DNA from 3 places in the Streptomyces sp. iso_384 genome. Region 1 is predicted to be linked to each of the others. Evidence: predicted binding sites of a transcription regulator. Region 1 holds the regulator's gene; each other region holds the start of a gene.

Region 1 (7,738 bases):
CGCGGACGATGGTCGCCGGAATCTCTCCCGAAACGATCTTGCAGAACAGGCAGTCGGTCTGCGGCTCTCCCGCCATGGCCGGGCCTCCTCGTTCGCTGGTGATCCGTGGTGATCAGTACAGGGGCATGCTATCGCCGGGCCCCGTTCATCCCCAGCGCCCCGTGCGTCCCAGCAGCAGTGCGGTCGCGGCGGTCCCGGCGGTGGAGGTGCGCAGCACGCTGCGGCCGAGGCGGTAGGGGCGGGCGCCCGCCTCGGCGAAGGCGGCCAGTTCCTGCGGGGAGACGCCGCCCTCGGGGCCGACGACGAGCACGATCGTGCCGGTGGCGGGGAGTTCGGCGGTGGCGAGCGGGGTGCTGTCGTGGTCGCGGTCCTCGTGGAGGACCCCGGCGAAGTCGGCGTCGGCGAGCAGGGTGGCGACCTGCTTGGTCGTCATGGCGTCGGCCACCTCGGGGAAGCGCACCCGGCGGGACTGCTTGCCCGCCTCGCGTGCCGTGCTGCGCCACTTCGTCAGGGCCTTGGCGCCCCGGTCGCCCTTCCACTGGGTGATGCAGCGGGCCGCCTGCCAGGGCACGATCGCGTCGACGCCGGTCTCGGTCATCGTCTCGACGGCCAGCTCGCCCCGGTCGCCCTTGGGGAGCGCCTGGACGACGGTGATCCGGGGCGTGGGCTCCGGCTCCTCCTGGACGCCCGCGTGGAGCGTGACGGTGAGGCGGTCCTTGCCCTCGACGGTGAGGACGACGCCGTCCGCCCAGTGGCCGAGGCCGTCGGTGAGGACGACGTCCTCGCCCGGCTGGAGCCGCTTGACGGAGACGGCATGCCGTCCTTCGGGGCCGTCCAGGACGGACTCCGGTCCGGTGGGCATCCGTTCGACGACGAAGACCGGTGCGGTCACCGGGGGCTCCTCATGCTCAGGGCCGCCCGGGCGGCCTCCAGTTCGGCGGCGAGCAGTTCGATCAGCTCGCCGGCGGGCAGTTCGCGGGCCATCCGGTGGCCCTGTCCGGCCCACAGCGCCATGCCCTGGGCGTCGCCGGCCTTGGCTGCGGCCTGGCGCAGCCCGCTGGTGACGTAGTGGACCTGGGGGTAGGCGGCGGGGGCGTACGGGCCGTGTTCGCGGACGAAGCGGTTGACCAGGCCGCGGGCGGGCCGCCCGGAGAAGGCGCGGGTCAGCTCGGTGCGGACGAACAGCGGGTTGGTGAGGGCCTGCTTGTGCAGCGGGTGCGCGCCGGACTCGGGGCAGATCAGGAAGGCGGTGCCGAGCTGGGCGGCGTCCGCGCCGGCCGCGAGGGCGGCGGCGATCTGGGAGCCGCGCATCAGGCCGCCGGTGGCGACGATCGGGATCTGCACGGTCTCGCGGACCTGGGCGAGGAGGGAGAGCAGTCCGGTGCCGGTCTGGTAGAGCTGCGGGTCGTCGCGGTGGGTGGACTGGTGGCCGCCCGCTTCGACGCCCTGGACGCAGACGGTGTCGGCGCCCGCCCACTGGGCGCTCTGGGCCTCCTCGGCCGAGGTGACCGTGACGACGGTGTGCGTACCCGCGCGGGCGAAGGCGTCGAGGGTGTCGCGGGTGGGGCAGCCGAAGGTGAAGGAGACCACCGGGACCGGGTCCTCCAGGAGGATCGCGACCTTGGCCTCGTAGCCGTCGTCGCCGCTGCTGTCCGGGTCGCCGAGCGGGGTCTCGTACCAGGCGGCCTCGCCGGCGAGCTGGTGGCGGTAGACCTCGACGGCGCTGGGGTCGGCGAGGGCGGGCTGCGGCATGAAGAGGTTGACGCCGAACGGTCCGCCGGTGAGCCGGCGCAGCTGTTTGATCTCGTTGTACATCCCGTCCGCCGTCTTGTATCCGGCGGCCAGGAATCCGAGCCCGCCGGCTTCGGCGACGGCGGCGGCGAGCTGGGGTCCGGACGCGCCGCCCGCCATGGGGGCCTGCACGATCGGATACCGGCAGAGATCGGTCAACTCGGAGGACATGACCGCATCGTGCCATGTGCCCGCGCACGGGGCCGAATCAGCCAGCCGACAGCTTGACCGGTTCTCCCGCCATACGCCGCACCGCCCGCCGGTCGGGAACCGGCGGGCGGTGCGGTGAAAGGCAGAAAGCGGTTCAGCGGCCGTTGAACGCGTCCTTCAGACGGGAGAAGAGGCCCTGCTGACCTGGCTGGAATTGACCCAAGGGCCGTTCCTCGCCGCGGAGCTTGGAGAGCTCCCGCAGCAGCCGTTCCTGCTCGGGGTCGAGCTTGGAGGGGGTCATCACCTCGACGTGCACGATCAGGTCGCCCCGGCCGCCGCCGCGCAGATGTGTGATCCCGCGCCCGTGCAGCGGCACGGACTGGCCGGACTGGGTGCCGGGCCGGATGTCGATCTCCTCCAGACCGTCCAGCGTCTCCAGCGGGCACTTGGTGCCCAGGGCCGCGGCCGTCATGGGGATGGTGACCGTGCAGTGCAGATCGTCGCCGCGCCGCTGGAAGACGGCGTGCGGCAGCTCGTGGATCTCCACGTACAGGTCGCCGGGCGGGCCGCCGCCGGGGCCGACCTCGCCCTCTCCGGCGAGCTGGATACGGGTGCCGTTGTCGACGCCCGCCGGGATCTTGACCGTGAGCGTGCGCCGCGAGCGGATGCGGCCGTCGCCGGCGCACTCCGGGCAGGGGGTGGGCACGACGGTGCCGAAGCCCTGGCACTGCGGGCAGGGCCGCGAGGTCATGACCTGGCCCAGGAAGGACCGGGTGACCTGCGAGACCTCACCGCGGCCGCGACACATGTCACAGGTCTGGGCGGAGGTGCCGGGGGCCGCGCCCTCGCCGCTGCAGGTGTTGCAGACGACGGCCGTGTCGACCTGGATGTCCTTGGTGGTGCCGAAGGCCGCCTCGTTGAGGTCGATCTCCAGCCGGATCATGGCGTCCTGGCCGCGCCGGGTACGCGAGCGGGGCCCGCGCTGTGCGGCGTTGCCGAAGAACGCGTCCATGATGTCGGAGAAGTTGCCGAAGCCGCCGGCTCCGAAACCGCCCGCGCCACCGCCGCCTCCGCCGTTCGCGGAGAGCGGGTCGCCACCGAGGTCGTAGACCTGCTTCTTCTGCGGGTCCGAGAGCACCTCGTAAGCGGCGTTGATCTCCTTGAACCGCTCCTGGGTCTTCGGGTCCGGGTTGACATCCGGGTGCAGCTCGCGGGCGAGCCGACGGAATGCCTTCTTGATCTCGTCCTGAGACGCGTCGCGGCGCACGCCGAGTACGGCGTAGTAGTCCGTGGCCACTTACGACTCCGCCAGGATCTGTCCGACGTAACGTGCCACTGCGCGTACCGCTCCCATCGTTCCGGGGTAGTCCATGCGGGTCGGTCCGACCACGCCGAGTTTGGCGACTGCCTCGTCGCCCGAACCGTAGCCGACCGCGACGACGGACGTGGAGTTGAGCCCCTCGTGGGCGTTCTCGTGCCCGATCCGTACGGTCATGCCGGAGTCCGTGGCCTCACCGAGCAGCTTCAGCAGGACGACCTGTTCCTCCAGTGCTTCCAGCACCGGCCGGATCATCACCGGGAAGTCGTGTCCGAAGCGGGTGAGGTTGGAGGTGCCGCCGATCATCAGCCGCTCCTCCGTCTCCTCGACCAGGGTTTCGAGGAGGGTGGAAAGGACGGTGGAGACCGTCCCCCGGTCCTCGCTGTCGAAGGATTCCGGCAGTTCCTGCACCAAGCGCGGGACATCCGCGAAGCGGCGTCCGACGACCCGGCTGTTGAGCCGGGCCCGCAGATCCGCGAGCGATGCCTCGCCGAACGGCGCAGGGCAGTCGATCATACGCTGTTCGACCCGGCCGGTGTCCGTGATCAGGACGAGCATCAGCCGGGCGGGGGCCAGCGAGAGCAGCTCCACGTGCCGCACCGTCGAGCGGGTCAGCGAGGGGTACTGCACGACGGCGACCTGCCGGGTCAGCTGCGCGAGCAGCCGCACCGTCCGGCCGACCACGTCGTCGAGGTCGACCGCGCCGTCGAGGAAGTTCTGGATGGCCCGGCGCTCGGGCGAGGAGAGCGGCTTGACGCCCGCGAGCTTGTCGACGAAGAGGCGGTACCCCTTGTCGGTGGGGATGCGCCCCGCGCTCGTGTGCGGCTGGGCGATGAAACCCTCGTCCTCCAGCACCGCCATGTCGTTGCGGACGGTGGCCGGGGAGACTCCCAGCCGGTGCCGCTCGGTGAGCGCCTTGGAGCCGACGGGCTCCTCGGTGCCGACATAGTCCTGGACGATGGCGCGCAGCACTTCGAGTCTGCGTTCGCTGAGCATCGCGCACACCTCCAGCTGTGTTTCTCCGGATCTCTCCGGTGTCCGGCTGGCACTCGGTACGTACGAGTGCCAGCGATCCCGTCGTCAGTGTACGGGGGTGGGGTGGGGCCGGGGCAAGGGCGACCGGCCACGCTCCCACGAGACCGCGCAGGTCGTTGCCGATAGCGTCCTGGTATGGACGTCGCTTGGGAAGACTTCGGCTGGGAGCGGTTGGGCAACGGTATCGGCAGGCGGCGGCTGCCCGGCTGGGACGCCACCGCCGGGCTGGTCGCCGGGCCGGACGGGGTGCTGCTGTACGACACGGGCGCGACCCTGCGCGAGGGCGTGGAGCTGCGCCGGCAGGCGGAGGCGCTGCTGGGGCGGAGGGTGACGCATATCGCACTGAGCCACCCGCACTTCGATCATGTCCTGGGCGCCGCCGCGTTCGCCGGGGCGCAGGTGTACGGGGCGGTGGGCGTCGGGGCGCTGCTGCGGGACGGGGCGGAGCAGCTGTGCGCCTCGGCGGTGCGCCACGGGGTCACGGAGGACGAGGCGGCCCGGTCGGCGGACACGCTGGTGGTCCCGCACCACGAGGTGTGCGGCGACTGGACGCTCGACCTGGGCGGCGGCCGTCAGGTGCTGCTGGCGAACGTGGGCCCGGGGCACAGCGGCCATGACCTCGCGGTGCTGGTGCCCGGCGCGGACGGCGGGCCTCCGGTGGTGTTCTGCGGTGATCTGGTGGAGGAGTCGGGCGAGCCGCAGGCGGGCTCGGACGCGATCACCTCGCGCTGGCCGGCCGCGCTGGAGCGGCTGCTGGCGCTGGGCGGCGAGGACGCGCTGTACGTACCGGGGCACGGGGCCGTGGTGGACGCGGCCTTCGTCCGGGCGCAGCGGGCATCGCTGGCGGAGCGGTTCGCGGTGGCGTGAGGATCTTCGGGGCGGGGTGAGGTTCTTCACGGCGGCGGCCGATTATCGTCGGGCCATGCGCAGCTACCAGCCGGACCTGACCCCGCCGTGGAAGCGGTCCGCCCCCGTGCCCGAGGTGCCCGCCGAACCCGATCTGGTGGTGGAGGAGGTCGCCAGCGGCTTCTGCGGTGCGGTGATCCGCTGCGAGAAGACGGCGCAGGGTCCGACGGTGACCCTGGAGGACCGGTTCGGCAAGCACCGGGTGTTCCCGATGGAGCCGCGCGGCTTCCTGCTGGAGGGCAAGGTCGTCACGCTGGTGCGCCCGGGCCCCGGTGGTCCCGTGCGTCCCGCCCGTACGGCTTCCGGTTCGGTGGCGGTGCCCGGGGCGCGGGCCCGGGTGGCGCGGGCCGGGCGGATCTATGTGGAGGGCCGGCACGACGCGGAGCTGGTGGAGCGGGTGTGGGGCGACGACCTGCGGATCGAGGGCGTGGTCGTGGAGTACCTGGAGGGTGTCGACGACCTTCCGGCGATCGTCGGGGAGTTCGGGCCGGGTCCCGACGCCCGGCTGGGGGTGCTGGTGGACCATCTGGTGCCCGGTTCCAAGGAGTCCAGGATCGCCGCGCAGGTGACCGGTGACCATGTGCTGGTGGTGGGGCATCCGTACATCGATGTGTGGGAGGCGGTGAAGCCGTCCTCGGTGGGGATCGACGCCTGGCCGGTGGTGCCGAGGGGGCAGGACTGGAAGACCGGCGTGTGCCGGGCGCTGGGGTGGCCGGAGAACACCGGCGCGGCCTGGCAGCACATCCTGTCGAAGGTCCGCAGCTACAAGGACCTGGAACCTCAACTCCTGGGCCGGGTAGAGGAATTGATCGATTTCGTCACGCTTCCGGACTGATGTCCCCGGGCTGAGGCCCGTTCATCCCGGATGATCATGTGCCGATCCCTGGGAATGCCTGCGCCCCACACGCACCATCGGTTAGTGAGAGGGAAGAACGGGCAGGCGGTTCACGGGCCGAAGGGTTCGAGGGAGCCGAAGGGTCCACGGGGGAAGGACACGGGGCGATGGCGCGCGAGGTCTGGCGGGACAGTGCGGACAACGAGGCGGCCTCGGCCGTCTTCCACCTGATGCAGCAGCTGATAGACCGGTACCGGGTCAACCGGCCGGTGATGCCGCTCGTGGTGGCCCAGGCGGCGGACGCCGGGGCCGGGCCGGAGATCGACGCCCGGGTGGAGCGGGTCGTCCACCAGGTGCACCGGGCCAACGAGTTACGCCGGGTGCCGGTGCGGCTGCTGGACGGCGAGGGCGCCACCCCGTACGAGGCGGCGCTCGACATGGTGCGCACGCTCTCCGAGAAGCCGTGGGAGACCCGCGAGAACACCCAGTACAAGACCTTCTCCTTTCCCCGCTCCCGGCTGCTCGGGGCGATCGAGCAGGCCACCGCGACGGTGGTCGAGCAGTCGCACGGCAACACCTCCGAGGTGCGCGAGGAAAGGATTCTGGAGCAACTGAGCCGGCTGCGCTGGCGGTCCGGCCGGCCGCGCCGGGGCAGCTGGTGGGAGTCGCTGCGGGAGTCGGTGCGGCCCGAGACGTTCGTCGGCGCGCTCTTCATCGCCCTGCTCAGCGTGCTGCTCGGCGAGATCGACTGGCTGCTGACGGCCCTGGTGGCGTCCGTCGCGCTGCTCGGGCTCGCCGTGGTGGGCCTGGCGAGCCGGGCCGCGCCGCCGCTGCTGTGGCTGCGCCGGGCCAGCCGCTGGTTCGCCACCACCTCGTCGCTGGCCGCGTCCAGCACCGGCTATCCGTCGGACGGCTGGTCGTGGTTCTCGCCCAGCGGTTCCTGGCGGGTGATCCGCGCGCGGGCGGCGGCGGTCGCGGAGCGGGTGGCGGACGCGGGGGCGGGCGACGAGCACGCGCGCCAGTTCCATCTGGAGCTGCGGGTGCAGGCGCTGCTGGAGGACCTGCGGCACAACTACCGCCCGCACTCCCTGGACTGGCGGCGCAGCAAACGCACGGTCCCGCCGGTGGTGTTCCTGCCCCGGGCCACCCAGGACAACGGCGGCATCCTGCTGATCAACGCGATCAACAACGTACGGTCGCGGCGCAGCGAGGTCGATCCGCTGCTGCTGCTCGCCTCGCTGCCGGCCTCCGAGATCATGCGGCACACCCCGCCGCTGCCCCCGGAGCGGCCGGGTCCGGGTGCTCCGGCCGGGTCCTCCGGGGCGCGGGCCCGTTACGAGCGCTGGGTCGACGATCTGAGCCTGGGCCAGTCGCCGGTGGCCGCGGCGACCCTGGCGTGGGTGCTGTTGCTGCCGCTGTCGACGGAGAAGCTGACGCATGAGCACGCGCACGCGCAGCTCGTCACCCACCGGGTGCGGCGGACCTGGGCGTGGTGGGTGATGTCGCGGGCGAGCATCGCCGTGGTGGTCGTGGGCTCTTTGCTGGGGGCGTTCCTGTGGGCCGGGCACTGGCGCGAGACGTACTGCCACGGGCCGCTGACCGACCGGAACACGGACGCGATCTGGGCGGGGAAGGGGGACGACCGGGAGTGCGTGGGGGTGGCGACCGCGCCCGAGGTGCTCTTCGCGCGGGGCAACGACCTG
Region 2 (7,738 bases), 5.2 Mb from region 1:
GCCGCCGCGTCCGTCCTGATCGCCCTGGTCGCCGCCGCCCTGTCCTTCGTCGTCACGCGCTTCGCCAACCGCAGGAAGGAGGCACGCCGATGACCTCCGGCCGATGGCTGTCGAAGACGGCGGTCAACGTCGTCCTGCTGATCGCCGCCGTGTACACGCTGTTCCCGCTGATCTGGCTGCTGACGGCGGCCACCAAGGACGCCGGGAATCTGCTGGGCGGCGATGTCCTCTCCTTCGAGGGCTTCGACCTCGGACACAATCTCTCCGAGCTGACGTCCTACCAGGACGGCATCTACTTCCGGTGGTACGGCAACTCGCTGCTGTACGCGGGCATCGGGGCGCTCGGCTGCTCGCTGGTCAGCGTCGCCGCCGGGTACGCCTTCGACAAATACCGCTTCCGGGGCAAGGAGAAGCTGTTCGCCCTGGTGCTGCTGGGCGTGCTGCTGCCCTCCACCGCCCTCTCCCTGCCGCTGTATCTGCTCGCGGTCGAGACCGGCACCGTCAACACCTACTGGGCGGTGCTGATCCCGGCGCTGGTCAACCCGTTCGGTGTGTATCTGTCCCGGATCTTCAGCGCGGGCTACATACCCGACGAGGTCCTGGAGGCCGCCAGGATCGACGGGGCCGGTGAACTGCGCACCTTCTGGTCGGTCGGCCTGCGGATGGTGATGCCGGGGTTCGTGACGGTGTTCCTCTTCCAGTTCACCGCGATCTGGAACAACTTCTTCCTGCCGCTGGTGATGCTCTCGGACAAGGACCTCTACCCGCTGAGCCTGGGCCTCTACAACTGGCACAGCAACGCCAACGCCGACCCGGCCTTCTACCCGATGGTCGTGACCGGCTCGCTCCTCGCCGTCACGCCGCTGATCATCGCCTTCGTCCTGCTCCAGCGGCACTGGAAGGCGGGCCTGACCGCAGGGAGCCTGAAGTGACATCCACCCCCACCGCCCTCCTCGCCATGGGCCCCGGCATCGCGGACCGCCTCTTCACCCCCGTACGACGGGAGCGGCTCACCGCGCTCGTGGACACCGACCCGGCGCTCGTCGCGCACCGGCTGACCGACCCGGAACCCGAGGTGGCGGCCGCGCTCGCCGGGGCGGAGCTGCTCATCACCTGCTGGGGCGCGCCCCCGCTGACCGCCGGCGTCCTCGCCGCCGCGCCCCGGCTGCGGGCCATCGTCCACGCGGCGGGAAGCGTCAAGCACCACATCACCCCGGCCTGCTGGGAGCGGGGCATCCAGGTCACCTCGGCGGCCGGGGCCAACGCGCTGCCGGTCGCGGAGTACACGCTGGCCGCGATCCTGTTCGCCGGGAAGAACGTGCTGCCCGCCGCCCACCGCTACCGGCAGCTGCGCGCCCCGCACGACTGGCGGGCGGAGCTGGCGGGGCACGGCAACTACCGGCGGTGCGTGGGCATCGTGGGCGCCTCGCGGATCGGCCGCCGGGTGATCGAGCTGCTGCGCCCGTTCGATCTGGACGTGCTGCTCTTCGATCCGTACGTGGACGCGGGGGCGGCGGCGCGGCTCGGCGCGGCGAAGGCGGGCCTGGACGAGCTCTGTGCCCGTAGCAGGATCGTCTCGGTCCACGCGCCGGAACTGCCCGCGACCCGGCACCTGATCGGTGCCGCCCAGCTCGCGGCGATGGCGGACGGGACGACGCTGATCAACACCTCGCGCGGTTCGCTGATCGACGAGGAAGCGCTGCTGCCGGAGCTGGTGGCGGGGCGGCTGAACGCGGTGCTCGATGTGACGGAGCCGGAGGTTCCGCCGCCCGGATCGCCGCTGTACGACCTGCCGAACGTACTGCTGACACCGCATGTCGCGGGTTCGCTGGGCGACGAGATCCACCGGCTGGCGGACTGCGCGCTGGACGAGGTGGCGCGGTACGCGAGCGGGCTGCCGTTCGCGGACCCGGTCGCCCCGGACGACCTGGCGCGCAGGGCGTAGGGGCCAGGCCGCCCGGAACGCACCGAGGCCCGGTGCCCCCGCGACGGGGGTACCGGGCCTCGGCCGTACCGGAAGGTACGGGGCCGTACTAGTGGGAGTGGCCGTGGCCGCCGTGACCGGCGTCGGCCTCTTCCTCGGCCGGCTTCTCGACGACCAGGGTCTCGGTCGTGAGCAGCAGCGACGCGATGGACGCGGCGTTCTCCAGGGCGGAGCGGGTGACCTTGACCGGGTCGATGACGCCGGCCTTGACCAGGTCGCCGTACTCGCCGGTGGCGGCGTTGAAGCCCTGGCCCTTGTCGAGCTCGGAGACCTTGGAGGTGATGACGTAACCCTCCAGGCCGGCGTTCTCGGCGATCCAGCGCAGCGGCTCGACGGCGGCGCGGCGGACGACCGCGACACCGGTGGCCTCGTCGCCGGTCTTGCCGAGGTTGCCCTCCAGGACCTTCACGGCGTGGACGAGGGCGGAGCCACCGCCGGAGACGATGCCCTCCTCGACCGCGGCGCGGGTGGCGGAGATGGCGTCCTCGAGGCGGTGCTTCTTCTCCTTGAGCTCCACCTCGGTGGCGGCGCCGACGCGGATGACGCACACGCCGCCGGCCAGCTTCGCGAGGCGCTCCTGGAGCTTCTCGCGGTCCCAGTCGGAGTCCGTGGACTCGATCTCGGCCTTGATCTGGTTGACGCGGCCCTTGACGTCCTCGGTGTTGCCACCGCCGTCGACGATGGTCGTGTCGTCCTTGGAGACGGTGACGCGGCGGGCGGTGCCGAGCACGTCCAGACCGGCCTGGTCGAGCTTGAGGCCGACCTCCTCGGCGATGACGGTCGCACCGGTGAGGGTGGCGATGTCGCCGAGCATGGCCTTGCGGCGGTCGCCGAAGCCCGGGGCCTTCACCGCGACGGCGTTGAAGGTGCCGCGGATCTTGTTGACGACGAGGGTGGAGAGCGCCTCGCCCTCGACGTCCTCGGCGATGATCAGGAGCGGCTTGGAGGCGCCGGCCTGGATGACCTTCTCCAGGAGCGGCAGCAGCTCCTGGATGGAGCCGATCTTGCCCTGGTGGATCAGGATGTACGGGTCGTCGAGGACGGCCTCCATACGCTCCTGGTCGGACACCATGTACGGGGACAGGTAGCCCTTGTCGAAGGCCATGCCCTCGGTGAACTCCAGGTCCAGACCGAAGGTGTTGGACTCCTCGACGGTGATGACACCGTCCTTGCCGACCTTGTCCATCGCGTCCGCGATGAGCTCGCCGACCTGGGTGTCCTGCGCGGAGAGCGCGGCCACGGCGGCGATGTCGGACTTGTCGTCGATCGGGCGGGCCGTGGAGAGGAGCTCCTCGGACACGGCCTTGACGGCGGCGTCGATGCCCTTCTTCAGGGCGGCCGGGGAGGCGCCGGCGGCGACGTTGCGCAGACCCTCGCGGACGAGCGCCTGGGCCAGGACGGTCGCGGTGGTGGTGCCGTCACCCGCTACGTCGTTGGTCTTGGTCGCCACCTCCTTGACGAGCTGGGCACCGAGGTTCTCGTACGGGTCGTCGAGCTCGACCTCACGCGCGATGGTGACACCGTCGTTGGTGATGGTGGGAGCGCCGAACTTCTTGTCGATGACGACGTTGCGGCCCTTGGGGCCGATCGTCACCTTGACCGTGTCGGCAAGCTTGTTGACGCCGCGCTCAAGGGCGCGACGGGCGTCCTCGTCGAACTTCAGAATCTTCGCCATGGGCTGTATCCCTCTCAAAATGAACTGCGCCCCTCGCCGCCCGGCTAGTTATTTCGCAGGGGGCCAGGGGCGCAGAACACAAGCAAACGTGGGTGAATTACTTCTCGACGATCGCGAGGACGTCGCGGGCCGAGAGGACGAGGTACTCCTCGCCGCTGTACTTCACCTCGGTGCCGCCGTACTTGCTGTACAGGACGACGTCGCCGGTCTTGACGTCGAGCGGAAGCCGCTCGCCGTTCTCGAAGCGGCCCGGGCCCACGGCGAGGACGACGCCCTCCTGGGGCTTCTCCTTCGCGGTGTCCGGAATGACCAGGCCGGAAGCCGTGGTCTGCTCGGCGTCGAGCGGCTGGACCACAATGCGGTCCTCGAGCGGCTTGATCGCAACCTTGGAGCTGGTGGTCGACACGATCCGGTCTCCCCCTTCGGAGATCTCACGGGGTTTAACAGTCTGTGGGCGGCGACCAGACCGATCCGTCGTCGCGGGTGCCGGACCTGCCCTGTCGCGCAAAGGTGGTGCTGGCACTCTCCAGTGGGGAGTGCCAGACCCGAGACTATGACCGCGATTAGCACTCGGTCAAGCGGAGTGCCAATTCACCACCCTCGCGCCGTCTCGATCGAGGCTCGATCAGGGCTCCGTCGGGTCACCGTCCGGACAACGTGGGGACGGAGCGCGGTGTTCCGTACGACGGTGCGGAGATGACGCACTCCGAGAGCCGCCCGCCGGAACGCCCCGACGAGAAAGCCGCATCGCGACGGCGGGCGTCGGAGCCGGGCGGGTGCGCGGACCTGCTGATGGGCCTGCTGCTGGTGGTCGCGGAGGCGACAGCCGGGGCACTGCTGCTCATCGTGATCGCGGTGCGGACCCTGGCGCCGCCGCACGGCCCCTCCGAAGGCTTCGCCGACGCGTGGGGCCCGACCATCGCGCTCGCCGTTCCGGCCGTGATCCCCGCCGGCCTCGCCGTGAGCCTGCTGCGCAACCGGTGGCACTGGGCGGGCGGCATGCAGGTGCTCGTCGCGGCGGCCCTGTGCGCCGCCGCGCTCGCGTCGGCGGTGGAGCGGCGGCCGGACCCGTGGACGGACCGCGGCCCCGGCCCCACGACCGCACCGGCCCCCACCTACGTCTCCCCGCCCTGCCGCAGCGGCGGCGACAACGCCGCATGCGCGCACAGCGGAGGCTGAGCGCGCATGCGGGGCCGGAGTGCGGGGAAGGGCTCCGGTCAGACGTAGTCCTCCAGCTTCGCCACCGCGTACCCCTTGTCCGTGATGGTCTTCATGACCCGGCGGATCATGTCGGGCATCGAGCCCTTCCAGTCCCCCTTGCCCCGGAAGTGGGTGAGGACGATGTCGCCGGGGTGCAGGTCCCGGTCCCACTCGCGCCACTCCATGTGGTCGGGGAAGGCCTCGGAGGACCACAGCGGTACGGCGGTGATCCCGCAGGACTTGGCGATGACGAGGGTGTCGCGGTTGTAGTTGCCGTAGGGCGGGCGGAAGAGGGTGGGCCGCTTCCCGAAGTGCTTGAGGATCTTCTCCTGCTGGCCGCAGATCTCCCGCTTCTGCTCGGCGTAGGAGAGGCCGGGCAGATAGCGGTGGTTGAGGGTGTGGTTGCTGATGGTCACCCCGCGCTGCTGCATCTTCTTGAAGTAGCCGTAGTCGTCGTTGATGACGTAGTCGCTGAGGAACGCGCTGTACGGGATGTCGAGTTCGGTCATCATCCGCAGCAGCTCGGGGTCCTTCTCCGCCCCGTCGTCCATCGTCAGGAAGACGATCTTCTCCTTGGTGGGGACGGTGGTGAAGACGGGCGGCAGCCCCTTGTCGTCCCGGACCTCGAAGCCCTTGCGGGTGGTGATGACCGGCTTTGCCTTCGGCGGCTCGGGGGCCGCGAGCGGGGTCTTGGCGAGGCCCCACTTCCTCGCGGCGACGGCCCGTGCGGCCTGCTTCTTCCTGAGCGCCTCCGCGTAGGTGTCGAGGGCTCGCGCCGGCCCGGCCTGCGGGGCGGCCTCGCCCTGCTGGCCTGCGGCGGGTTTCGCGGGCCCGCCGGGGGCTCCCGTGCCGCTGCCGCCCGTCTCCGCCGCGCATCCGGAGGCGACGGCGGCGGCCAGCAGAGCCGCCAGCACGACGACGCCCGACCTGTGCCACTTCATGGCTGATTTTTCGTTTTGTCGTACTAGCTGCATGGCGCCGCATCCTGCCAGCCGTCGGCCCGTCTCCGGCCCCGACACCGCGAGCGGACCGGCGCCGTCCCCCGGCCGGCCCACACCCGTACACCGGCCACAATGGACCGGGTGAACGCATCGACCCCCGCCGCCCCGTCCGACGACCCCGCGCGCACCGCCTTCGCCGCGCTGCGCACCCCCGAGGGCGAGCAGCTGCTGGCCGGGCTGCGCGACCACGACCCCGCCGACGAGCTGGCCACCGCGACCCGGCTGCGCCGTACGCACCCGGCGGAGCTGGTGTCGGCGGCGCTCGGCCAGGCCCGGCTGCGGCAGCGGGCGGTGGCGAAGTTCGGGGCCGAGGACGCCCACCGGATGTACTTCACGCCCAACGGCGTCGAGCAGGCCACCCGCACCTCGGTCGCCGCCCACCGAGCCGCCCGGTTCGCCGGGCTCGGCGTGCGGAGCGTGGCCGACCTGTGCTGCGGCATCGGCGGCGACGCCATCGCGCTGGCCCGCGCCGGGATCTCCGTACTGGCCGTGGACCGCGACCCGCTGACCGCCGAGGTGGCCCGCGCCAACGCCGAGGCGCTCGGCCTCGCCGGGCTGATCGAGGTGCGGTGCGCCGATGTCACGGAGATCGACATCGCCCCGTACGACGCGGTCTTCGTGGACCCGGCCCGGCGCGGCGGCCGGGGCAGGATCTTCGATCCGGAGGCGTACTCACCGCCGCTGTCCTGGGCGACGGCCACCGCGCTGAAGGCTCCGAGGGCGGCGCTGAAGATCGCCCCGGGCATCCCGCACGAGGCGATCGGCCCGGAGGCGGAGGCCGAGTGGATCTCGGACGGCGGCGATGTGAAGGAGGCGGTGCTCTGGTACGGGGAGGGCTTCGCGCCCGGTGCGTTCCGGGCCACGCTGCTGCCCTCCGGGGCGACCCTGACCGCCCCGGCCCCGCTGCCCGCCCCGCCGGTGGGCCCGGTCGGGCGCTATCTGTACGAGCCGGACGGCGCGGTGATCCGGGCCCATCTGGTCGCCGACATCGTGGAGCGGTGCGGTGGGCGGCTGGTGGACGAGACGATCGCGTACGTCACGAGCGACGAGCCGTACTCCTCCCCGTACGTCGCCGGGTACGAGATCACCGACCGGCTGCCCTTCAACATGAAGAAGCTGAAGGCGCTGCTGCGGGAGCGGGAGGTCGGCGTACTGACCGTCAAGAAGCGCGGTTCGGCGGTCGAGCCGGAGGAGCTGCGCCGCCGGATGAAGCTGAGCGGACCGAACGCGGTGACGGTGTTCCTGACCCGGGTGGCGGGGGCTCCGACGATGCTGATCGGCCACCCGCTGGGGTGAGCCGGGCGGTTCGACCGCCGTCCGGCGGACCCACCCGGCCCGTCCGGCGTTCGAGGACGGAACCGTCGAGCACGTTCTCGGGTGCGGACAAGGGTCTCCCCTGCCACGGGGCCCGTAAGGGGCTCGCCCACCAGGCGAAGGGTTCCGTCCTCGAACGCCGGACGGGCTGGATCAGCGGTGGCCGGGCCCGCCGGTGCGGACAAAAGGCGGGCGCACGGGCCCGGACTCCGGCGCGGCCGACGGCCGTACGGTCCCGTCCCCGGTCCCCGCACCGCCCCCGGTACCGGCTCCGAGCCCGGCTCCGAGCCCGGTCCCCGTACCTCCTCCGCCCCCGGTTCCCATCAGGACGCCCACCACCCAGCGGCGGTGCGCCAGGGCCGTGACCGCGCCGATCAGCGCGGTCAGCCAGGCGACCATGCCGACGCCCATCATCAGGGCGACCAGCCCGTACGTGTCCCGGCCGGGCCGGGCGCTCGCGGGCCCGATGACGCACAGGGCCAGCCCCACCGCGCCCAGGGCGAACGACAGCAGCAGCCAGGTGAGGCTCGTCCCGGGCATCCGCAGCCGCCGGTCGCGCTCCGG
Region 3 (7,738 bases), 5.7 Mb from region 1:
CTTGGCGTTGCGCACCGCGTCCTCGATGCGGTGCTTGCGCTCCTTGAGCTCCACCTCGGTGGCGGCGCCGGCCTTGATGACGGCCACGCCGCCGGCCAGCTTCGCGAGGCGCTCCTGGAGCTTCTCGCGGTCGTAGTCCGAGTCGGAGTTCTCGATCTCGGCACGGATCTGGTTGACGCGACCCTGAACCTGGTCGCTGTCACCGGCACCGTCGACGATCGTGGTCTCGTCCTTGGTGATGACGACCTTGCGGGCGCGGCCGAGCAGGTCCAGGCCGGCGTTCTCCAGCTTGAGACCGACCTCCTCGGAGATCACGGTGCCACCGGTGAGGATGGCGATGTCCGCGAGCATGGCCTTGCGGCGGTCGCCGAAGCCCGGGGCCTTGACGGCGACGGACTTGAACGTGCCCTTGATCTTGTTGACGACCAGGGTGGAGAGCGCCTCGCCCTCGACGTCCTCGGCGATGATCAGCAGGGGCTTGCCCGACTGCATGACCTTCTCCAGCAGCGGGATCAGGTCCTTGACGCTGCCGATCTTCGAGTTGACGATCAGGATGTACGGGTCGTCGAGCGACGCCTCCATACGCTCCATGTCGGTGGCGAAGTACGCCGAGATGTAGCCCTTGTCGAAGCGCATACCCTCGGTGAGCTCCAGCTCCAGACCGAAGGTCTGGGACTCCTCGACGGTGATGACGCCTTCCTTGCCGACCTTGTCCATCGCCTCGGCGATCTTGGCGCCGATCTCGGTGTCGGCGGCGGAGATGGAGGCGGTCGAAGCGATCTGCTCCTTGGTCTCCACGTCCTTGGCCTGCTCCAGCAGAGCGGCGGAGACGGCCTCGACGGCCTTCTCGATGCCGCGCTTGAGGGCCATCGGGTTGGCGCCTGCGGCGACGTTGCGCAGACCCTCGCGGACGAGAGCCTGAGCCAGAACGGTGGCGGTGGTCGTACCGTCGCCGGCGACGTCGTCCGTCTTCTTGGCGACCTCCTTGACCAGCTCCGCACCGATCTTCTCGTACGGGTCCTCGAGCTCGATCTCCTTGGCGATGGAAACACCATCGTTGGTGATCGTGGGCGCGCCCCACTTCTTCTCGAGGACGACGTTACGGCCCTTGGGGCCGAGGGTGACCTTGACGGCGTCGGCGAGCTGGTTCATCCCGCGCTCGAGACCGCGCCGTGCCTCCTCGTCGAACGCGATGATCTTGGCCATGTGAAGTGGTCCTCCCGGACAGGGGTGGATTTCTCCGGACCGAGAGGCGCCCGCGACGGACGGCCTGCGTGCGTGGTGGTTCCTTGCCCCACCGCGCCTGCGGGCCTCACCGGCCCGGTCCAAGTTTCTGTCACTCTCACCTGGAGAGTGCTAACGCCAATGATTAGCACTCGACCCCTGCGAGTGCAAGCGTCCCTCGTCGGATGTGGACATCGGCGGCGTCGGATGTGGACATCGGCGGCGTCGGATGCGGACGGCGGCGACGTCGGATGCGGACGGCGGCGCGCCCCCGGCGACCGGGTCGCCGGACCGGGTCGCCGGACGCGCGTAGGGCCCGATCCCCTGATCCGGGGTTCGGGCCCTACGTGCGTGAGTGGTGTCGTCGGACGACCGCGCCGAGCTCAGCCGACGGCGAGCTTGACCATGTCGGCCTGGGGCCCCTTCTGGCCCTGCGAGATCTCGAATTCAACTCGCTGACCCTCTTCGAGGGTGCGGTACCCGTCCATCTGGATCGCGCTGTAGTGGACGAAAACATCCGCACCACCGTCGACCGCGATGAAGCCGTACCCCTTCTCCGCGTTGAACCACTTGACGGTGCCCTGAGCCATGCCTAACTCCCCTATTACTGGCCCTTGCACGGGACCGCACTTCGCGGACCCGGGTCGGAACTCACCCTCCGACAGGAGAGGGTGTGCGGCGCCGCAGCGCGTCGACCGCGGCCGAATGTATCCGCCCAACTGCCCTCTGCAACAGGTCAATCGGACGAGAATTCTGGGCGCGGGAGAACACGCGAATATGCGGGTTTGCTGAGATTTACGGGCAAGTCGGGCCAGGCAAAGGGCACTTATGCCACAAGAGGTTCACGCACTTTGGCTGCTTCTTATCGGGGCCGGGCGCATTCTCATATGCGGGCGGCACGGGCAGCGGATGGGGCTTCCCCAACTGTACCGTGCTCAACCATGCAGAATTGCCCCCTCCGCTTCTCTCGCGGAGGGGGCAATCGTGGTCACACAGAGGTGCGGTGGGGGCCGCCGTGGGACGGCCCGGGGCGGTTCAGCAGCCGCCGGCGACCGCGGGGATGATCGAGACGCCCGCGCCGTCCGGCGTGGCCGCGTCCAGTCCGCCCTCGAAGCGCACGTCGTCGTCGTTGACGTACACGTTCACGAAGCGGCGCAGCTTGCCCTGGTCGTCCAGGACGCGGGCGGCGATGCCCGGGTGGTCCTTCTCCAGGGACTCGATGACCTCGGAGAGCTTCGCGCCCTCCGCCGGGACCTCGGCCTGGCCGCCCGTGTACGTGCGGAGGATGGTGGGGATGCGGACCTTGACGCTCATGGTGGATGCCCTTCTCTTCCTGCGGTCTGGGGTGGTCAGGCGGAGGCGAGGCCCGCGGCGCGGAACGCGTCCAGGCTCGGCTTGATGGTCGCCGTGGCCTGCGAGGTCGCGGAGACCGCGTCGAGCGTCTTGAGCCCGTCGCCGGTGTTCAGGACGACCGTGGTGAGCGTCGGGTCGATGACGCCGGCCTCGATCAGCTTCTTCGTCACACCGAGCGTCACCCCGCCCGCCGTCTCGCCGAAGATGCCCTCGGTGCGCGCCAGCAGCTTGATCGCGTCGACGACCTGCTCGTCGTTCACGTCCTCCACCGCGCCGCCGGTGCGGCGGGCGATGTCCAGGACGTACGGGCCGTCGGCCGGGTTGCCGATGGCCAGCGACTTGGCGATGGTGTTCGGCTTCTGGGGCCGTACGACGTCGTGACCGGCCTTGAAGGCGGCGGAGACCGGGGAGCAGCCCTCGGCCTGGGCGCCGAAGATCTTGTACGGCTTGTCCTCGACGAGGCCGAGCTTGATCAGCTCCTGGAGCCCCTTGTCGATCTTCGTGAGCTGGGAGCCGGACGCGATCGGGATGACGATCTGGTCGGGCAGCCGCCAGCCGAGCTGCTCGCAGATCTCGTACGCCAGCGTCTTGGAACCCTCGCCGTAGTACGGGCGGAGGTTGACGTTGACGAAGCCCCAGCCCTCGCCGAGCGGGTCGCCGATGAGCTCGGAGCAGAAGCGGTTGACGTCGTCGTAGTTGCCCTCGATGCCGACCAGTTCACCGCCGTACACCGCGGCCATGACGACCTTGCCCTGCTCCAGGTCGTGCGGGATGAACACGCAGGAGCGCAGTCCGGCACGGGCGGCGGCGGCGCCGACGGCTCCGGCCAGGTTGCCCGTGGAGGAGCAGGAGAGGGTGGTGAAGCCGAAGGCGCGGGCGGCCTCGACGGCGATCGCGACGACGCGGTCCTTGAAGGAGTGCGTCGGGTTGCCGGAGTCGTCCTTCACGTACAGGCCGCCGGTGACGCCCAGCTCACGGGCGAGGTTGTCGGCCTTGACCAGCTTGGTGAAGCCGGGGTTGATGTTGGGCTTCTCCGCGACGTCGGAGGGCACCGGCAGCAGCGGTGCGTAGCGCCAGATGTTGTTCGGACCGGCCTCGATGCGCTTCCGCAGCTCCTCCGGGGAGCCGGTGGGCAGGTCGTAGGCCACTTCCAGCGGTCCGAAACAGGACGCACAGGCGAAAAGCGGGCCGAGCTCGAAACGCTCGCCGCACTCGCGGCAGGAAAGCGCCGCGGCGGGACCGAGGTCCACGGGGGCGGTGGTGGCAGTACCTGCAACGGTCTGAACAGCCATGATGGCGGAGGCCCTTTCTCCTCATCTTCCTTGCGACGCATTTCGCCACAAGACGGAATTGGCACCTTCCCCACCGTGACCTCGCGGTCGGCAGGAGGGTTGCCGGGACTTCAACGGGCCGTTCCCTCAGTCCCTCTGGATGAGCTCTATGGCGCTGGATCTTCGATCCAGGCGTTTATGTGCGGTCCGACCCCGACATGCGACGGCCATACGCGTTGTTCAAGACTGTAACCGAAGCATCGGACCGTTGAGATAGTCGTCCGAACCGCGAGATGGATCACACACAGGGAGTGCCGACCGTGCTCGAAGAGGTGGAACGCTGGCTGACCAGGCGTTCCTGGTCGTCCGGCGACCGCCCGCTGAACCGGCTCACCGACGCCCGGAACGCCGATCCGCGCGTCACGTCGGTGAGCGTCGTGCTGCCCGCGCTGAACGAGGAGGCCACGGTCGGCACGATCGTGGCGACGATCCGCCGGGAGCTGATGGAGAAGGTCCGGCTGGTCGACGAACTCGTGGTGATCGACTCCGGCTCCACCGACGCCACCGCCGCCGTGGCGCGGGCGGCGGGCGCCCGGGTGGTCCACCGGGACGCGATCCTGCCCCGGATCCCGCCCCTGCCCGGCAAGGGCGAGGTGCTGTGGCGGTCGCTCCTGGTGACCAGCGGCGAGATCGTCTGCTTCGTCGACGCCGACCTCAAGGACTTCTCGGCGGACTTCGTCTCGGGCACGGTCGGGCCGCTGCTCACCGATCCGGCCGTCCAGTTCGTCAAGGCGATGTACGACCGCCCGCTCGGCGACAGCGCGGGGCAGGGCGGTCGCGTCACCGAACTGGTGGCACGCCCGCTGCTCAATCTGCACTGGCCGCAGCTGGCCGGATTCGTACAGCCGCTGGGCGGCGAGTACGCGGTGCGGCGGTCCCTGCTGGAGCGACTGCCGTTCCCGGTCGGTTACGGAGTGGAGCTGGGCCTGCTGGTCGACGCGCTGCACACGGTGGGCCTGGACGCGCTGGGCCAGGTCGACGTCGGCGTGCGCATCCACCGCCACCAGGACGGGCAGGCGCTGGGCCGGATGGCGGCGGCGATCTACCGCACGGCGCAGCTGCGGCTCTCCCGGGGCCATCTGGTGCGGCCCGCGCTGACCCAGTTCGAGCGCGGCGAGGACGGTTTCGTGCCGCGCACCCATGCGGTGGACACGGAGGAGCGGCCGCCGATGCGGGAGATCGCGGAGTACGCGGAGCGCCACGCGGCGTGAGCGGGTGGGGCGCGTGCCCCTCCGAGGCGTTTGACGGCTTCCCGAACGGGCTAGGTTCCGCTACATGGTCTCCGAGCACACGTCTTCCTCGAATGCCCAGGTTCTCGTCGCGTCCAACCGCGGCCCGATCACGTACACGCTCGGCGAGGACGGGACGCTGGACTCCAAGCGCGGCGGCGGCGGTCTCGTCTCCGGGCTGAGCGCCGTCGACGACAAGCTGTGGGTCTGCGCGGCCCTCGGCGACGGGGACCGCGAGGCGGTGCGCCGCGGAGTCGGCGAGGAGGGCGTCCGGATGCTCGACATCGACGCCGAGGTGCACGCCGACGCGTACAACGGCATCGCGAACTCGGTGCTGTGGTTCGTCCACCACCTGCTGTACCAGACCCCCGTCGAGCCGGTCTTCGACACGGAGTTCCGGCGGCAGTGGGCGGCGTACGAGACGTACAACCGGGCCTTCGCCGAGGCGCTGGCCCAGGAGGCGGGGCCGGGGGCGGCGGTCCTGGTCCAGGACTACCACCTGGCCCTGGTCCCCGGCATGCTCCGCGAGCTGCGCCCGGACCTGAGGATCGGCCACTTCTCGCACACCCCGTGGGCCCCGGTGGACTACTTCCGGCTGCTGCCCGACGACATCGCGGAACAGCTGCTGCGCGGCATCCTCGGCGCGGACCGGGCCGCGTTCCTGACCCGGCGCTGGGCGGACGCGTTCATCGGCTGCTGTACGGAGATCCTCGGCGGCACGGGCCGGACCAGGATCGGGGTGCACGGGCTGGGGGCCGACGCGGACTTCCTGCGCCGCCGCTCGCACGAGGCGGACGTGGACGAGCGGATGGCGGCCCTGCGGGAGCAGGTGGGCGAGGACAGGAAGACCATCGTCCGGGTGGACCGCACCGAGCTGTCCAAGAACATCGTGCGCGGCCTGCACGCGTACCGGACGCTGCTGGAGACCCGCCCCGAATGGCGCGGGCGCGTCGTCCACATCGCCTTCGCCTACCCCTCCCGCCAGGACCTCTCCGTCTACCGGGACTACACGGCGGCGGTGCAGACTCTGGCTACGGAGATCAACGCGGCGTACGGCACGGAGAGCTGGACCCCGGTGATTCTCCACGTCAAGGACGACTTCGCCCGCTCGCTGGCCGCGTACCGGCTGGCGGACGTGGCTCTGGTCAACCCGATCCGCGATGGCATGAACCTGGTCGCCAAGGAGGTGCCCGTCGTCTCCGACCACGGCTGCGCGCTGGTGCTGTCGCGGGAGGCCGGGGCGTACGAGGAACTGGGCGAGGACGCGATCGTGGTGAACCCGTACGACGTGACGGGCACGGCGGAGGCCCTGCACGAGGCGCTGACGATGAGCGGGGACGAGCGGTCGGGACGCACGAAGCGGCTCGCGGAGGCGGCGACCGCGCTCCCGCCGCAGCAGTGGTTCCTGGACCAGCTGGAGGCGCTGCGGCAGGAGTGAGGGGCTTCGCCCGCACGCCTCGGAGTCGGTCCGCCGGGGCTGCCGCTCCGGCCGCCTACAGGCGGTCCGCCAGGGCTGCCAGGAAGTCCACCACCGCGGCCGGGCCCGGCACCGACAGGTCGGCGCGCTCGGCCAGTTCGGGCACCTCGGCGCTGCCGCTGCACACCAGGAGACCGGGGATGCCGTCCGGGCCCTCGCTCCGCAGCTTCTCCACCGCGGCGAACGCGGCGAGGTCCCCGAGGTCGTCGCCCGCGTAGATCACGGACTCCGCGTCCAGCTCGGCGACGAACCCGGCGAGCGCGACGCCCTTGTCCATGCCGGGCGGGCGCAATTCCAGGACCAGGCGGCCCGGTTCGACGATCAGCCCGTGCTGCGCGGCCAGCTCGCCGAGAGGTCCGCGCAGCGTCTCGAAGACCGCCTGCGGGTCCTCGGCGCGCCGGGTGTGCACGGCCACGGCCTGCCCCTTCTCCTCGATCCAGGTGCCGTTCCACGCGCCGAACTCGTGCAGTACGCCGGGGAGTTCGGCGCGTACGGCGGTGACGCCCGGATGCGGGGCGGGCGCGTGGACGGTGCCGGTGACGGCGTCCCAGCGCTCGGCCCCGTAATGTCCGAGCACGACGAGGTGCTCCAGACCGGGGACGCCCGCGAAGCCGCCGTAGCGCACGGCGACGCCCGCCGGGCGGCCGGTGATCACGGCGATCGCGGCGACCTTCGGCGCGAGCGCGGCGAGCGCCTCGACGGTCCCGGGGTGGGCGCGGGCCTGCTCGGGGTCCGGGACGATGTCGGCGAGCGTGCCGTCGAAGTCGAGGGCGACGACCGCACGGTCGGGCCGGGCCAGAACGGCGTCGAGCCCCTCGCGGCCGGCCGGGGTGGTCGGGTTCGGAAGACTTTCCGGGTGACTGCCCATGGGGCGAGCCTAGCGGGTGCGAGGCCCCGGCCGCCGGGATCGGCCCCGACCGGAGCGCCCCCCGGCACACTCACCTCCCTCCCGCCCTCCCCCCTCCCCGACCTGCCGCGCTTGACAGCCATTCCCTCACGACTCCATGATTCCATTAATTGATTCATGGAATCACGATCACGGATTCACGGAACCGAGGTGAGGCGCGTGGCACACACGAGCACCCCGAACGCGACGTCCGGCAGCTGGGCACTGGAAGCCCGCG

What was found. The regulator HrcA, encoded in region 1, represses chaperone genes, less so after heat shock. The targets are predictions, from matches to a motif close to TTNGCACTCNGNNNNNCNGAGTGCNAA.
Region 2: groES (co-chaperone GroES) is a predicted target of HrcA. The motif match lies at 4,223-4,249, and genes of this name have one in related genera.
Region 3: groL (chaperonin GroEL) is a predicted target of HrcA. The motif match lies at 1,370-1,396, and genes of this name have one in related genera.

The regions. Positions count from the first base shown of each region.
Region 1 is NZ_JBWBTT010000001.1:1,703,202-1,710,939, reverse strand. It holds gene AC0VY3_RS07525 (histidine triad nucleotide-binding protein) at 1-76, opposite strand, end outside; gene AC0VY3_RS07520 (16S rRNA (uracil(1498)-N(3))-methyltransferase) at 146-892, opposite strand; gene AC0VY3_RS07515 (nitronate monooxygenase) at 889-1,962, opposite strand; gene dnaJ (molecular chaperone DnaJ) at 2,096-3,238, opposite strand; gene hrcA (heat-inducible transcriptional repressor HrcA) at 3,239-4,255, opposite strand; gene AC0VY3_RS07500 (MBL fold metallo-hydrolase) at 4,430-5,161, shown strand; gene AC0VY3_RS07495 (DUF3097 domain-containing protein) at 5,217-6,035, shown strand; gene AC0VY3_RS07490 (hypothetical protein) at 6,203-7,738, shown strand, end outside.
Region 2 is NZ_JBWBTT010000001.1:6,886,399-6,894,136, forward strand. It holds gene AC0VY3_RS30745 (carbohydrate ABC transporter permease) at 1-93, shown strand, start outside; gene AC0VY3_RS30750 (carbohydrate ABC transporter permease) at 90-932, shown strand; gene AC0VY3_RS30755 (hydroxyacid dehydrogenase) at 959-1,945, shown strand; gene groL (chaperonin GroEL) at 2,034-3,659, opposite strand; gene groES (co-chaperone GroES) at 3,757-4,065, opposite strand; gene AC0VY3_RS30770 (DUF6234 family protein) at 4,356-4,838, shown strand; gene AC0VY3_RS30775 (polysaccharide deacetylase family protein) at 4,877-5,800, opposite strand; gene AC0VY3_RS30780 (THUMP-like domain-containing protein) at 5,933-7,156, shown strand; gene AC0VY3_RS30785 (hypothetical protein) at 7,328-7,738, opposite strand, start outside.
Region 3 is NZ_JBWBTT010000001.1:7,379,561-7,387,298, forward strand. It holds gene groL (chaperonin GroEL) at 1-1,206, opposite strand, end outside; gene AC0VY3_RS33195 (cold-shock protein) at 1,608-1,814, opposite strand; gene AC0VY3_RS33200 (MoaD/ThiS family protein) at 2,260-2,538, opposite strand; gene thrC (threonine synthase) at 2,574-3,869, opposite strand; SAM riboswitch class I at 3,888-4,015, opposite strand; gene AC0VY3_RS33210 (glucosyl-3-phosphoglycerate synthase) at 4,169-5,119, shown strand; gene AC0VY3_RS33215 (alpha,alpha-trehalose-phosphate synthase (UDP-forming)) at 5,184-6,575, shown strand; gene otsB (trehalose-phosphatase) at 6,631-7,482, opposite strand; gene AC0VY3_RS33225 (ABC transporter ATP-binding protein) at 7,681-7,738, shown strand, end outside.